Pelosinus sp. IPA-1: one gene and its partner. The protein of the gene in region 2 interacts with the protein of the main gene of each other region in a pairwise test. Links are inferred from orthologs where the notes say so. Each region holds a gene or a part of one and is shown on either strand. Other genes may lie near its edges.

Region 1 (8,078 bases), on a different replicon or contig from region 2:
TTGGCCGATTGCTTTGAAATCAGAATTCATCGGACCAATGGAAGCTCCACTAGTAACACCGATAATTGCACCCTTAAAAGCCATCATACTAGCTAGAGTTACTATAAAAGCGGGAACTCCCCTATACGCAATCCAGTATCCTTGCCATAAACCTATTAGTAAACCTAATAGTAGTGTAATCAATATTGCTGATACAGTACCTACATTCATTTTTACCATTAATACGGCTGCAACAGCTCCAAGAAAGCCAGCAATCGATCCAACGGATAAATCAATATGGCCTGCTACCATGACCAGTACCATGCCCGAAGCTAGAATTGCGATTGTACAAGACTGCAAAAAAAGATTAGATAGATTTCTTGAAGTAATAAAAATGCCATCTGTCAATATTGTAAATATCAGCCATATCGCTAACAAAGCAATACCCATTGTATATTGTCTAATATTGTTTTTAATAGACCCTACTAAAATTTCCTTAAGTGAATTTGTACGTTGTATATTATTAGTACGAGTGTCTACCTTACTTGTTTCTCCCATAGTTAGATTCCTCCAGTTGCGTAAAATATTATCTTTTCTTGTGTTGCTTCTTCCCGTAATAATTCACCGCGAATTTTTCCTTCATGCATAATAATGATTCTATCGCTCATACCCAAGATTTCAGGTAACTCTGAAGAGATCATAATGATACTTACACCTTGTTTGACCAAACTATTCATAATATTATATATTTCGAATTTTGCACCAACATCTATCCCCCTAGTGGGTTCATCTAATATTAGCACCTTAGGCCCAGCCATCAACCATTTTCCCAAGACAATTTTTTGCTGGTTTCCGCCACTAAGATTTCCGACCTTTTGTTCTATTGAAGGAGTTTTAACATGTAACTCATCTACATATTTTTCACTCATTCTAATTTCTTCATTATCATTAAGGATATTGAAATTAGAGATCTTATCTAAACTGGAGAGGGAAATGTTTTTTTTGACATCCATCATTAATACAAGGCCATACTGCTTTCTGTCTTCTGACAGATAACATATGCCATTTTTTATAGCCTCTTTTGCATTATTTATAGTAACCTTTTTCCCATCGATTTTAATCATTCCAGAGTTTTTACTTCCATAACATCCAAAAATGCTCATAGCAAGTTCTGTTCTGCCTGCTCCCATTAATCCCGAAATGCCGACAATTTCCCCTTTATGTGCTTTAAAGCTGACGTTATTAATAATAATTTTGTCAGAAATTTCTGGACTATATACCATCCAATTTTCAACCTCTATAACTACTTCTCCTGGAGTATGCTGCTGATAGGGAAAACGTTGGGTCAATTCTCGTCCAACCATCCGTGAGATAATTTTATTTTCATTCATGTCTTTTGCATTTTCGGTACAAATAGTTCTTCCGTCTCTTAGAACAGTGATCGTATCAGCAATTTTTAGCACCTCATTGAGCTTGTGGGAAATATAGATACAAGTTACCCCTTTTTCCTTTAATTCAACGAGGATATTTAAAAGATTTTCAGATTCGGTTTCTGTAAGTGCTGCTGTTGGTTCATCTAAAATTAAAATATCTGCTTGTTTTGATATGGCTTTAGCAATTTCGACTAATTGTTGTTGACCAATCCCTAAATTTAAAACTTTAGTGGAAGGATTAATATCCAACCGAACTTCTTGTAGAATTTTTTCTGTTTCGTGAAAGGACTTATCCCAGTCAATAAATCCATTATTTTTAAATTCATTACCTAAAAAGATATTTTCACATATATTCATCTGTTTTACCAAGGCGAGTTCCTGATAAATAATAGCAATCCCTTTTTTTTCGCTATCTTTAATCTTGCTGAACTCCTGCACCATACCTTGCAATACGATATCACCACTATATGTACCATAAGGATATACTCCACTCAACACTTTCATCAAAGTTGACTTACCTGCACCATTTTCTCCTACAAGAGCGTGGATTTCTCCTTTCTTTACCCGAAATGTAACGTTATCTAACGCTTTAACGCCAGGAAACTCTTTTGTTATATTTATCATTTCAAGAATGTATTCACTCATTTATATACCACCTTAATGATTTTAGAGGAACAGTTAAATCTCCCTGTTCCTCTAAAATCAATTTAGTTATTTATACTATTTTTTATATACATCTTCTTTCTTTAAATATCCACTATCGATTAATACTTTATCTAAGTTTGTTTTATCAACAACTACCGATTCTACAAGAATGGCAGGGACATCTAATTTAACGTTATTAACCTTACCATTAACACCTGGATTTTCACCTTTTGCCATCTTTAACGCTGCTGCGATGGCAGCTTTTCCAAGTTCTCTAGTATCTTTAAAGACTGTCATCGATTGAGTTCCTTCAAGAATTCTTCTAGCTGCAGCTAATTCAGAGTCCTGTCCAGTGACAGGAATTTTTCCAGCTAAGCCTTGCGCGGCCATCGCTTGTATAGCTCCACCTGCTGTTCCGTCATTAGGAGCGAGAACTGCTTGAATATCATTTTTCTGAGCAGTTAGCACATTTTCCATATGTTTCATAGCTTCATCTGGTTTCCAATCTTTCACGGCTTGTTCTAATACAATTTTAATATCACCTTTATCAGCTAAAGGTTTGATATACTTCATAGCCCCTTCTTTAAATAGTTTGGCATTATTATCAGCAGGGTCTCCAGAAAGAACGACATAATTGCCTTTGCTGACTTTCTCGGTTATATATTTACCTTGAATTTCGCCGACTTTAAAATTATCAAAAGATACATAAAGGTCAACGTCAGAATCCAAAATTAATCGATCATAAGAGATAACTTTTACACCAGCAGCATGAGCCTTTTCGACGATAGCAGCTGCTGCTTTGCTATCATGAGGACCTACAATCAGAATTTTAACACCTTTGGTAATTAAATTTTCACATTGAGAAACTTGTTTTGCTGAGTCATTATCAGAAACTTGCACCTCTAGATCAACACCTATTTTTTTTGCTTCAGCTTCCATAGTTTCCTTATCTCTTACCCATCGTTCCTCTCTCTGAGTTGGTAGGGATAGACCAATTTTAATTTTCTCTACTTTCTGTTCCGATGTTGCTGCTGGGGCTTTTTGGCTGCAGCCTGCTAGCAGTGACGTCATCATAGTCAATGCCATTAGGATTGCCAAAAATTTAACCACTTTTTTCATTTAAAAGAATCCCCCTTTATGTTTTCAGTTTACCAATACATACTATTAACTAAATATTTGTAAAATTCCTTCAATTTGGAAATGTTTTTTTCTGTCAAATAGCGACATGATTTGAAATTAATAAAAATAACAGGCCTTTATAAGGCCTGTTACTAAGAAATCAATGTTCTTCAATTTTCTCTTTTTTACTAGAAGCAATAATCATCTCTGCAATACGTGGAGGCACTTCCTCATAATGAGAAAAGTTTAAGTCAAAAAATCCGCGTCCTTGCGTAATAGAACGTAAATCGATAGCATACCTAAACATTTCAGACATAGGAACTTGAGCTTTTATAATGCCAACCCCTTGATTGGCGGGTTCCATTCCTTGTATTCGGCCCCGCTTGCCGTTCAAGTCAGCAATCACATCACCCATAAAAGAATCTGGTACATTTATACTCACATTGCAAATTGGTTCTAATAATGCTGGTTTTGCTTGTAATGCTCCTTTACGTAAGGCCATAATGCTGGCAATTTTGAAGGCCATTTCTGAAGAATCTACATTATGATATGAGCCGTCATAGAGTGTTACTTTTACATCTACCATTGGAAAACCGCCTAAAACGCCGCCTGTTAGGGCTTCTCGCACGCCTTTTTCAACAGCAGGGATATATTGACGTGGCACGGATCCACCAAAAATTGAATCAACAAATTCAAAATTATTCCCTAGAGGCAGCGGATCTAATTGCAACCACACATGACCGTACTGTCCATGACCGCCACTTTGCTTTTTGTGTTTCCCTTCCACTTTAACCGTCCCACGAATTGTTTCACGATAGGGTACTTTAGGATTTGATATAATTACATCTACACCAAATTTACGTTTCATTCGTTCCGCCATAATATCTGTATGCAATTCCCCCATACCACTAATTAACAATTGCTTTGTTTCTGTATTTTTTACGACTTTAAAGGTTTGATCTTCATCCATAAGGCGATTTAGTGCATTTCCGATTTTATCTTCATCACCTTTATTTTTGGCTTCAATGCACATTGTAAACATAGGCTTAGGATACGATATTGATTCAAAAATAATAGGTTTTTCTTTTTCACAAAGTGAATCACCTGTTACTGTTTCCTGTAATTTAGCTACAACAGCAATGTCACCTGCATGTATAACGGGTAACGCTTCTTGGTGTTTGCCACGTAGGGTAAAAAGATTCCCAATTCTCTCTGTTTTTTCTTTCGATGAATTGTAGATTACACTGTCAGGCTTCATCATCCCTGATAATACTCTGATATAACTGAGACGTCCAACAAAAGGATCTGCAGTAGTTTTAAATACAATTCCAGAAAATTCATCTACTGTTTTCCGCTCTAAGATTTCTTTAGAAACTGGATGCATTCCTAAGATTTTGCTTGTTGCTGGGGAGGCTAAATAGTCGACTATCGTATTCATTACTTGTTGAACACCGATGTTTTTATAAGCTGAACCACACATAACAGGAAAAATTACTGATTGGTTAATGCCTTTATGTAAGCCAACCTTTATTTCATCTTCAGATAATTCATCACCTTCTAAGTATTTGGCTAAGAGATCATCATCTGATTCAGCTGCGACTTCAATTAATTTCTGCCTAAATTCGAAAGCTTTCTCTTGCAAATTATCAGGAATATCAGCTTCTACTATTTGTGTATTTTGTTTATTCGAGGGGATAAAAGCTCTCATTTTCACTAAATCGACAATACCGTTAAAGCTCTCCTCAGCACCAATTGGAAGCTGAATAGGCAAGACCATAGGACCAAATTTATCTTTCATTTCTTGAATGACGCTATAAAAATCAGCGTTTTCCCGATCCATCTTGTTAATAAAGGCAATTCGTGGCAAATGCAATTCATTTGCATAATTCCATGTTTTTTCCGTTTCTACCTCAACACCTGATGCTGCACATAACACAACTAATGCACTGTCAACAGCTCTTAAAGCACCCTTTACTTCACCAATAAAATCAGCATATCCGGGAGTATCAATAAAATTGATTTTATGCTCTCGCCATTCACATGGGGCCAACGCTGCGCTAATTGTTACTTTTCGCTTAATTTCTTCTGGCTCAAAATCTGTCATTGTCGTTCCATCATCCACACGACCTATACGGGTTGTTGCTCCTGAATTAAATAATAAGGATTCCGCGAGACTTGTCTTACCAGCACCACCATGGGCTACAATCCCCACATTTCTAAGTTTATCACTTCTGTATTCCTTCAATTTAATTCCCCCTATATTAATTTAGTCATTCTCCTACACTAATTAATATAACTTATTTTTACAATTCTCTGTCAATACTGAACTTTCCTTCTTTTCAATTTATTTATCCTTAAAAATTAATAACCGCCCATAATAGGCGGTTATCATTACTCAATTCAAGAGCTTTTGCAAAACAATTGCATGATTTTACGCAGTGGCTTAGGTATTGCCATAACATAAATTTTTAAAGGTTTCACCGCGTTCTCCCCCTTATTACTTAACATGATACACAGTTTATACATTTATAGTGTATGCTGTTATAGTAGTAATGGTGTATCATACTTTCTTGCGATACTAATCTTGAGCAAGCTCCACACGAGCCAGCATAAAACACAGATCAGATAATCGATTTAACAGGACTAAAACTTTTTCACTAACTATTTCTTGCTTAGATAGGCGAATAACTTGTCGTTCCCCTCTTCTAGCAGTTGTTCTTGCCAAATCCAAAGCAGCAGCACCTGCGTTACCACCTGGTATTATAAATTCATTTAAAGGAGGTAATTGAGCATCAATTGTATCAATAAATTGTTCCAATTGCTTCACATGTTCCTCGTTAATATAATGGGTATCAGCATTAATACTAGCTAACTCAGCCATTACTAGCATTAAGGTTTTCTGTACACTAAATATAATATCCTTACTAGACGATTTACTGCATGAAACCCTAGCTAATCCTAATGCAGAGTTAATTTCATCAACGGTGCCATATGCTTCAACTCTAAGACTATCTTTATCAATACGTTCACCTGTTAATAAGCCTGTAGTTCCTTTATCGCCTGTTTTAGTATAAACTTTCATAAAAACCTCCTAGTTATTATAAAGATTAAGAAATGAGTTCACTGTCAGTAAAAAAAGTTCGGATTTCTTTTTTTGCACTTTCTAAACTATCAGATCCGTGAATTATATTATTTCTAACATTTAGAGCAAAATCCCCACGGATAGTCCCTGGTGCTGCATCCAATGGGTTTGTTACCCCCATCATAGTCCGTGCTGTTTTTATGGAATTTTCACCAGATATAACCATAGCAATCAGTGGTCCAGAGATAATAAAAGTAACTAGCTCTTGAAAAAAAGGCTTATTTCGATGGTCTTGGTAATGAGTCTCAGCTAATTCTTTCGATAATTGCAACATTTTTAAGCCAATAATTTTAAAACCTCGTTTTTCAAATCGATCAATAATTTGTCCACAGACCCCTTTAATAACTGCATCGGGTTTTAATAAAATCAAAGTTTTCTCCATGTCTCTCATCCCTTCAACGATAATATAGTGATTCTTCGTAATAGGTAAGGGCAGACTGTCTAATTGTTTTAATTTCTTCCTCTGTGACTGTACGTATCACTTTACCTGGCGACCCCATCACCAAAGAATTAGGGGGGATTTTTTTGTGCTCTGTTATCAGAGATCCTGCCCCGATAATACAGTTCTCACCAATTTCTGTATAGCTCAATATAGTTGCCCCCATGCCAATAAGACAATTGTTTCCTATATGACATGCATGCAAAATAACACCATGCCCAACAGTAACATAATCACCTACTACAGTATCTTGGTTATGCATAACGTGTATGGTACAGTTATCTTGTATATTTGTATATTCGCCGATACTTATAGGATGAACATCCCCACGTATAACAGTGTTAAACCATATATTTGCATGAGAGGCAATTGTAACATTACCAATAATATATGCACCACTTGCTAAAAATACATTATCATTTATGGTAGGTGTAACCCCCTTAAATGAGATTACATTTTGTTTTTGCATGAATCATCAATCCTTTTATATAGTATAGTACAATCAGTCGTCATACCCTGTAATTGAGCATAGAAATATGAAATAGCTGATTTTTTAAAAAGCCTCTGATTATTTCAGAGGCTTTTTTCTTAACGTACATTTTTTGCTAACTCTTTTAATTTAATAACCCTGTCACTAGTAGTAGGGTGAGTACTAAATAACCTCATCATCCAACTACCAGCACCACTAAACGGATTAACAATAAACATATGAGATGTAGCTGGAGTTGCTTCCAACATTACTTTATCTTTCGCGTAATATTCAATTTTTTCCAAGGCATTAGCAAGAGATATTGGATTTCCGGAAATTGAACTACCTATTTTATCTGCCTGAAATTCTCTTGCACGTGAAATTCCTAATTGAATTAGAGTTGCAGCTATAGGAGCTAATAATACTAAAAAAATAAATTCTACAATACTTGTAACCCCAGAACTTTCTTCATCATTGTGATTTCCTAGACCTAAGAATGCCGTCCATTGAGCAATATTGGCAATCATAGTAATGACACCAGCGACAGTGGCTACTATCGTACTTACGAGAGTGTCATGATTTTTAATATGGGCTAACTCATGGGCAATTACACCCTCAAGTTCTTCATCCTTAAGTACTCGCATGAGACCTGTAGTTACTGCTACAGCAGCATGCTTAGGATAGCGACCAGTTGCAAAAGCATTCGGCACATCAGTATCAATAATATATACTTTGGGAATCGGAAGCTTAGCTTTTTTTGCTAAGCCAGAAACCATCTTAATTAAGTCAACGGCATCTTGGGGGGGAACTTCTCTTGCACCATACATACTAAGAACTATTTTATCACTAAAC
Region 2 (8,020 bases):
CAAACTTAAGCTCAAAACGATAGCTAATATAGACAATCATTAATAACCAAGATACAACTACTGCAATGACCGCATTCTTAGTCAGCTCAGAGCCAATTACAGCTCCTACCTTTTCTGATCTTAAAGTATCAAAAGCTCCTAGTTTCTTCTCCATATCACTCAGTACAACACGTCGTGTATTATCCGAAAGTTCTGGAGTACGAATAAATACATTTTGAGATACCTCTATTTGATCACTTACAGCTAATTGAATGGTACTATTCTCTAATTGGTGTTCCTTCAAAGCTTCACGTACTTCAGTAACACTAACAGGACGAGCAAACTTCAAATCTAATAAGGTTCCTCCTGTAAAATCAATACCTAAATTAAATCCCTGTACCGCAATGGAAATAAGCCCAGGAATGAGAAGGATGGCTGACAATAAAAAGAACCAATACCTTTTACCAATAATATCAAACTTCATTATACATGCCCCCTACGCCCCAAAAATTTTGCCGTTTTTAAATACGTTAGCGTGCATGAGCATTCTTAGCAAAAGCTTAGTAATTGTAATTGCCGTAAATAAACTCAATACAATACCCAATCCTAGGGTAATGGCAAAACCTTTGATTGGAGCAGCTCCTAAGAAGAATAAAACAATCGCAGATATTAAACTGGTTAGATGCGAATCTAAAATCGTCCCAAAGGCCCGGCTGAAACCAGCATCCATTGCCGCCCGCAGTGTTTTACCAGCATGATATTCTTCTTTAAATCTTTCAAAAATCAATACATTGGCATCTACCGCCATACCAATGGACAAAATGACCCCTGCAATACCAGGCAATGTTAATGTAGCATTAAGCATTTTTAAACCAAACAATAACAACATTACATAGATTATTAAGGCTACTGTTGCTACAAAACCTGATAAACGATAAAAAACTAACATAAACACAGTAATAGCTCCAATACCAATGGCAAAGGCAACCTTACTTTTATCTTTTGAATCTTGGCCAAGTGTTGGACCTACTGTTCTCATTTCCATAACATCTACTTTTACTGGTAATGAACCAGATCGTAGCAAGATAGCTAAATTTTGTGCTTCCTCTATTGTCTTGCTGCCAGTAATAATAGCCTTACCACTCGGAATAGGCTCATTTACTACTGGATTAGTCAAAACTTTCTTGTCCAACAAAATACTAATATGTTTACCTACATTTTTAGTTGTTAAGTCTGCGAAAATTTTCGTACCATCTTCAGAAAACTCCAAAGCGACTACATTATTTTTATTTTGGCCAATTTCGGCTTTAGCATCCTTTAAATCCTTACCTGTCATAACAGTAGTGCCGCTTTCATCCTGAAATTCTAGCAACGCTGTTTTACCTAACAATTCAATTGCCTTTTCAGGCTCTTTAATACCAGGTAACTCAACAATAATTCGTCTTTCACCCTGACGTTGAATAATAGGTTCCGTTAAACCGATTTCATTAACACGTTTCTCTATAATCTTAACTACCCGCTGCACAGCATCCTCATCCACTTTTGCCTCTGGTGTATCCACAGCTTCAAGCACCACATGAGTACCGCCTTGCAAATCCAAACCTTGTTTAATTGAAGTAGCTAACGGTAACATATAATAGCCAGAAGCTACTAATACCACAAAAACTACCGCCAAAAATTTAGTTAAGTTCCCCCATCTCAAAGATTTCTCCCCCATTCCCTTCTTATCTTTTTTTGAATTTATGTGTAAATACTACAACTTCTACCAGTTTACAATATTGCGGTAGAACCTATTTTTTCCACAAATTTAATTATATCCGTTAGCTTATAATAATGTCAATGCAACACCAACGAATGTCATTATAATAACTGATTATTATTAATAACTAAACTAAATTGGCAATCTAAAAAATCTGCTGCTCGCCTTGACATAATCATACGCGCTAAAAAAATTTCAAAATACTCCATTACTGGACAAATTTTGGTATCAATGGTCAGTTCCAAAGCAATTTTTCGTAATTGTTTATCAATGACCAGCTTGCTATTATTAGCAGCATAATTTACTCTATCATGTATTTCAAATTTGGCGAAGTCTTTATTTGTTACTCTACTGCGATGAACGTCTGATTTATCTGCCAAAATTAAAGCAGCTGCAACGGGATTAATCGCATTACCACGCTCTTCTTCATGATTCCCAATTGCTGACGTTACCAATGCAATTTCTTCAGGCGACATACCAAGTCTGGATAAAACATTGTAGGCCATTACAGCGCCAGTGCCGCCATGATTATATCGATTGATCATATTGCCAATATCATGGATATAACCCGCAATTGCAGCCAATTGACATTCTCGTTCCGAGTATTCCAAATCCTTTAATACATGATAGGCGCGGTCTGCTATGATTGAAGCATGGCGTTTACCATGTTCAGTAAAACCAAGACGACCAAGGTATTCAGTACTGCAAGCAAGGTAGACAGTAATTTCATGATCATTCTTTAAATCTTCAATCGTAATCTTGGACATGTTTATTCCTCCCAATATACTCTAGTACTTTTCGAACAACATCCTCTTTGCTCAAATCATCCGTTTGGAGATATAAATCAGCATGCTCACAAGCATCAACTAATCGTTCATGCTGTACAGCAAGTCTTTCCTGCCCCCACGGCACTATACGCCGCTGACGAATTGTCACTAATTTTGCATCCAAAACCACTAGTATATCAGGCTTCTTACTATTCCATAGACTTCTAATCGTAGAGTGTTCCTGAGCAACATTATAGGCATCAATACCTAATTTCTGCAATTCTTTAACTAATGTCGTCTTACCTGAAACACAAACACCAGCCACTACAACTCGCATTTATATCACCACACTAACAAGGAAAAGATACACTCATCTTTTGTATATTATGCACTCTTTCCTTATCTGATATGCCCATGACTACTACAGTCATATCATCTCCTGGTCGATAATCATCTAATGTTAAAGCATATTCTAGAATACTCTCCGCAATAAAGGTTGCATCTTCGGCATGGTTTTCGGAAATTATTTTTTCAATCATACCAAAGTTCATAACTTTACCACGTTTACGTCCTGCCGCTTGAATACCATCAGTGTAAGATACTAAAAGCATGCCCATTTCGAGCGGTATCTGATACATTAAAGGTTTCATGCGCTTATGTACACCAATGGAACTAATTTCTTCATCATAAACATCCATACCAAATTGATGTTTGACGATTACTGGACAGTTTGAATTACGACTAAATACCACTGTTTGCGTATCCAAATCTGCAGAAAGTAAGGTAAGAGTAGAAGAAACTTTACCATCTTTGATTGCATACAGATAATCATGTACGGCTCTAGCAACAGCTCCATCCCTTGCACCATCAGCAATTAATGCCGCAGCCTTATTAATCACCAAACTGCTCGTAATCTTAGCTGCTTTGCCGCTACCCTGTCCATCAGCCAAAATGGCAGAAATACCACCACGTGGTCGTTCTGCCACCTCTACACTATCACCGCATTCCTCTACGGCATATTTTTTCATCTTGGCAATACCTATCTTTATTTCCATAATTCATTCACCCTGCACAGAATCTAATATAAAAATTATCTAATTTATTAAATTATAAATTGCCTCTTTCACATTTTATAATTCTATCTTCATTTAATAAATAATGCATTGGAACGTCATATTCGGTATGGGGAAGCTTTTTTGTAACATGCGACGACCATACTGCACCAATTAATATTGCTTGTGGAGCTCGGGGAAGAAATCGATCATAATAACCTGCCCCCATTCCCAATCGATTACCTGAGTAATCATATGCGACTCCTGGCACAATAATTAAATCAATCACACTTGGATCAACTATTTTTAGGGTAGTAGGGTTAGGTACCAATAAATTAAATCTTCCTCGTACTAACTCATTTAGATTACTGATAGTCGCAGCATCCATGACACCAAATTCTCGCCGCATATGCGGCACACAAACTTTTTTACCCTGTAACCAGGCATCCTCAATAACCTTCAACATTTGCGGTTCATCTGCCATGGACAAAAATACCATTATAACTTGTGCCTGTTGATAATATGGCCAAACAAACAGTTGTTTCGCCATATTGTCACTTTGGGCAGCAATAACGTCTTTGTCTAAGTTACTTCTTTTTAGAAGTAACTTAGCACGTAACTTTTCTTTTTCATTATTGCACTCTTTCACAAATATATCCTGCCTTTATTATTCCCTATTAATAGATGGAATAAAAAATGCATATCATATGTTTATGCATTTTTAGGATCATTTTGGTAAGATTGAATAGAAGTACGTAAGAAGTCTATTTCAATTTTATCTGATACTTTTAATGTAACTTTTTTAGCATCCAATGCTGTAATTGTTCCAAACATGCCACCTGCGGCAATTACACGATCGCCTTTTTTTAAATTACTTAGCATGTCAGCACGACGTTGTTGTTCCTTCTTCTGTGGACGATACAATATAAAATAAAAAACTAAGGCCATCAGAACGATCGGGCCATAGGCCGCTAGTGTCTGCATCATTTCTTGTGAAATTTCTGGCATTACAAATTCACCCCCCATTTTTATACTCACTTAACAGTATATTCCACACATAAAACGCAAATCCTCTTAGCGTAAGTTATATTGTGCTAAAAACTCTCCTCGAAATTCAACAAAATTATCTTCTATAATTGCTTTACGCATTTCTTTCATAAACTGCAATAGAAAATGTAGGTTATGTATTGTAGTTAAGCGCAATCCAAAGATCTCATCGGTTTTAAATAAATGACGAATATAAGCTCTTGAAAAATTTTGACAAGTATAACATCCACATTTTTCATCAAGAGGCCTAAAGTCTTTCGCATATTCTGCATTTTTAACAACAAGTCGTCCCCAACTAGTCATAACAGTACCATTGCGCGCCACACGCGTAGGAAAAACACAATCAAACATATCAATACCATGCATAACGCCCTCTACTAGGCAGTCTGGGGTACCGACTCCCATTAAATAACGTGGTTTCCCTTCTGGTAACAAGGGTACAGTATGTTCTAACATTTCATACATTAATGGTTTAGGCTCGCCAACGCTCAAGCCACCTACTGCATAACCAGGAAAGTCTAAAGAAACTAAATCTTTGGCGCTCATAGTTCTTAAATCTTTATACATACCGCCTTGCACAATTCCGAACAATGCTTGATCGGTTCTTTTATGGGCCTCTTTACAACGCTCGGCCCAACGAGTAGTTCGTTCCGTAGACTTTCGTGCATAATCATGATCAGCAGGATAAGGTACGCATTCATCAAATGCCATAATAATATCTGAACCTAATGCCATTTGTATTTCTGTCGCTTTTTCGGGCGAAAGAAAATGTTTTGACCCGTCAATGTGAGAACGAAAAGTGACTCCCTCCTCAGTAATTTTGCGTAGGTCACCTAAGCTGAAGACTTGGAAGCCACCACTATCAGTAAGAATTCCTCTATCCCAGTTCATAAATTTATGCAGACCACCAGCTTCTTTAACTAATTCATGACCTGGGCGCAGGTACAAATGGTAGGTATTACTTAAAATAATCCCGGCTCCCATATCCTTAAGTTCTTCAGGAGATATTGCTTTTACAGTTGCTTGTGTACCAACGGGCATAAATATAGGTGTATCAAAGGTACCATGCGGCGTATGTAATCGCCCCGCTCGCGCCCCTGTTTTCGAACATTTTTTAACTAATTCATAAGTAACTGACATGTTTTCCTCCCTAGATTAGCAAAATTGATTTTTATATTTCATATAATTAGCATGGCATCCCCAAAACTAAAGAACTTATATCTTTGATCAACGGCTTCTTTGTATGCTTTAAAAACATTTTCCTTTCCAGCTAAGGCACTAATTAACATCAATAAAGTAGACTTTGGCAAATGAAAGTTTGTCACTGCCGCATCTACCATCTTAAAGTTATACCCTGGATAAATAAATATTTCTGTCCAACCACTTTTCGCTTCTAAAATACCATTCACTGTAGCAGTTTCCAACGTCCTAATAGCCGTAGTACCTACTGCTATAATTCTTCCCCCCTGCTTCTTGGTATTATTAATAAGCTGAGCCGCCTCAGTTGATACAGAATAATATTCTCTATGCATAACATGATTTGTTATATCATCCGTGTTTACTGGGCGAAAGGTGCCTAATCCTACATGCAAAGTAACAAAGGCTAATTGTACGCCCAAATCTTCTATACGCTTCATCAGCTCAGTAGTAAAATGCAAGCCAGCTGTAGGCGCAGCTGCTGACCCTCGCTCACGTGCATAAACAGTTTGATACCTTTCTTTATCTGCTAGTTGCTCTGTAATATATGGAGGCAAAGGGGTTTGTCCCAATTCATCCAATATTTCTTCAAATATACCTTTAAAAATAAAACGGACAACACGTCCTCCAAAATCGGTAGATTCCAATATTTCACATGATAATGAATCACTAAATATAATGATGGCACCAGGTCTCGCCTTCTTACCTGGTTTAACCAAGGCCTCCCATTCATTTCCCGATTTATTATTTAGTAAAAAGATCTCTACCTTTCCACCTGTTTCCGCCTTCGTACCAATCAATCTTGCTGGAATTACTTTTGTATCATTAAAAACTAAAGTATCACCAGCTTTCAAATATTGGGGTAAATCGAAAAAGTGCTGATGTGATATAGCACCTGTATTTTTTTCTAAAACTAATAGGCGTGAATGATCACGCGGCTCACAAGGATGTTGAGCAATTAATTCCTCTGGTAAAAAATAATCAAACTCTGATAACAACATTCATGAAACTCCTTTAGAATACTTTTTTTATCTCAACGCCCTGATAATAGTGTTTCAAGATCTCTTTAAAATATGTAGCATCTTGTTGGGGACCTTTCTCAGCCATTGCTTTAGCTCCCCATTGGGATAAGCCAATTCCATGCCCCCAGCCAAAACCAGTAATAACAATTATTTCATTAGGATTTCCACTAATGCGACGTAGATCTTCTTTATCTGTAACGTAACCTTTCTCATTTGTTGGTGGTAAGTTTATTTCTACCTTTTTGCTACTTTGATTACCTACGTTATCAGCAATTTGAAATTCTATACTTTTCTGAACAGGTACCATAAAACGAATATCAAACAAAGTACTGTTTAAAGATAATATTTTTCGTAGTTTTTCACCGGTTAACTCAATACTCCCCGTAGTTCCAATAACTTCTATAACTTTTACTCTCCCAGACACACCACGATCTTTTATCTTCATGGGTTGATTAGTAAAAGGTGAAATTCCAATCGCTTTTATTTTCCCGATATTGTACCCACTTCGAGAAATTGCTTCTTCTAATTCATTAGGGGTCAGTTGCTTTTCCCAACTATATTGAGGAGACTTTTGGTCATAATCAACCACTCCGCGTAAATAAGGCAGATAGGTCCCCCAAACATTTTCACTATTCTCCGTATATCCGCCTGAGCTGCTGTGAAAAAAAGCAGCAATAGGATTCCCCTTGTACAAAATGACTTGTCCAGTAGTTGCATCAACAGCTTTAATTCCCGTTAGCGCTTCACTATCTTTCCCACCATAAACTTGACAGTCAGTGGTAGCACAAACATCATAACCATCACGTTGATGTTTATTCATATTGTATAAAGCATAAGTACGAGCTGCAACCGCCTGCGCCTTAATAGCCTCTATAGGCCAATTGGGGGAAATTTCTTTGGCAATAACGCCATATAGATATTGTTCAATCGGCAATGTATTTACAACTGTCAATCCAGTATTACCATTTGTAATATGAATATCAATAGTACCACGATACTTCTTTTTATTTACCTCAATTGAGTGATCTTTATCATTTATAATTTTCATAATGCTTAACTTAGTAGCATCCACACGCTTGCCATTCAGTGTAATTTCATTTTCTTTAAATGCAATGACTGCTTTTTCATTCATTGCAAATTTCCCTAATGATTGACCGTTGTCCGTATTCGTTACTTCAAAATCAACATCGGCTGAAA

Evidence for each region.
Region 1: the proteins of QSJ81_RS24585 (region 2) and ndk interact in binary tests that used the Escherichia coli proteins (3 or more experiments, as listed by UniProt). The link is inferred for Pelosinus sp. IPA-1 from one-to-one orthologs.

What each region holds. Positions count from the first base shown.
Region 1 is NZ_BSVC01000004.1:127,484-135,561, reverse strand. What follows is about bases 4,993-7,889. They hold ndk (nucleoside-diphosphate kinase), read right to left. Parts: upstream 6,701-7,889; coding sequence 6,284-6,700; downstream 4,993-6,283. Other genes in these bases: htpX (zinc metalloprotease HtpX), read right to left, coding at 7,346-7,889; QSJ81_RS10325 (gamma carbonic anhydrase family protein), read right to left, coding at 6,714-7,226; QSJ81_RS10335 (cob(I)yrinic acid a,c-diamide adenosyltransferase), read right to left, coding at 5,755-6,258; fusA (elongation factor G), read right to left, coding at 4,993-5,421. Also shown: QSJ81_RS10355 (sugar ABC transporter permease), read right to left, coding at 1-537; QSJ81_RS10350 (xylose ABC transporter ATP-binding protein), read right to left, coding at 540-2,057; QSJ81_RS10345 (sugar ABC transporter substrate-binding protein), read right to left, coding at 2,133-3,176; more of fusA, read right to left, coding at 3,337-4,992; more of htpX, read right to left, coding at 7,890-8,078. UniProt on the Escherichia coli protein: Major role in the synthesis of nucleoside triphosphates other than ATP. The ATP gamma phosphate is transferred to the NDP beta phosphate via a ping-pong mechanism, using a phosphorylated active-site intermediate.
Region 2 is NZ_BSVC01000015.1:47,923-55,942, forward strand. Bases 2,410-5,248 are described here. They hold QSJ81_RS24585 (5-formyltetrahydrofolate cyclo-ligase), read right to left. Parts: upstream 4,207-5,248; coding sequence 3,613-4,206; downstream 2,410-3,612. Other genes in these bases: QSJ81_RS24570 (phosphohydrolase), read right to left, coding at 2,410-2,505; QSJ81_RS24575 (hypothetical protein), read right to left, coding at 2,486-2,842; QSJ81_RS24580 (PP2C family protein-serine/threonine phosphatase), read right to left, coding at 2,856-3,560; yajC (preprotein translocase subunit YajC), read right to left, coding at 4,269-4,565; tgt (tRNA guanosine(34) transglycosylase Tgt), read right to left, coding at 4,632-5,248. In the rest of the region: protein translocase subunit SecF, read right to left, coding at 1-463; protein translocase subunit SecD, read right to left, coding at 476-1,681; more of QSJ81_RS24570, read right to left, coding at 1,840-2,409; more of tgt, read right to left, coding at 5,249-5,744; tRNA preQ1(34) S-adenosylmethionine ribosyltransferase-isomerase QueA, read right to left, coding at 5,783-6,802; QSJ81_RS24605 (SpoIID/LytB domain-containing protein), read right to left, coding at 6,816-8,020. UniProt on the Escherichia coli protein: Involved in the removal of 5-formyltetrahydrofolate.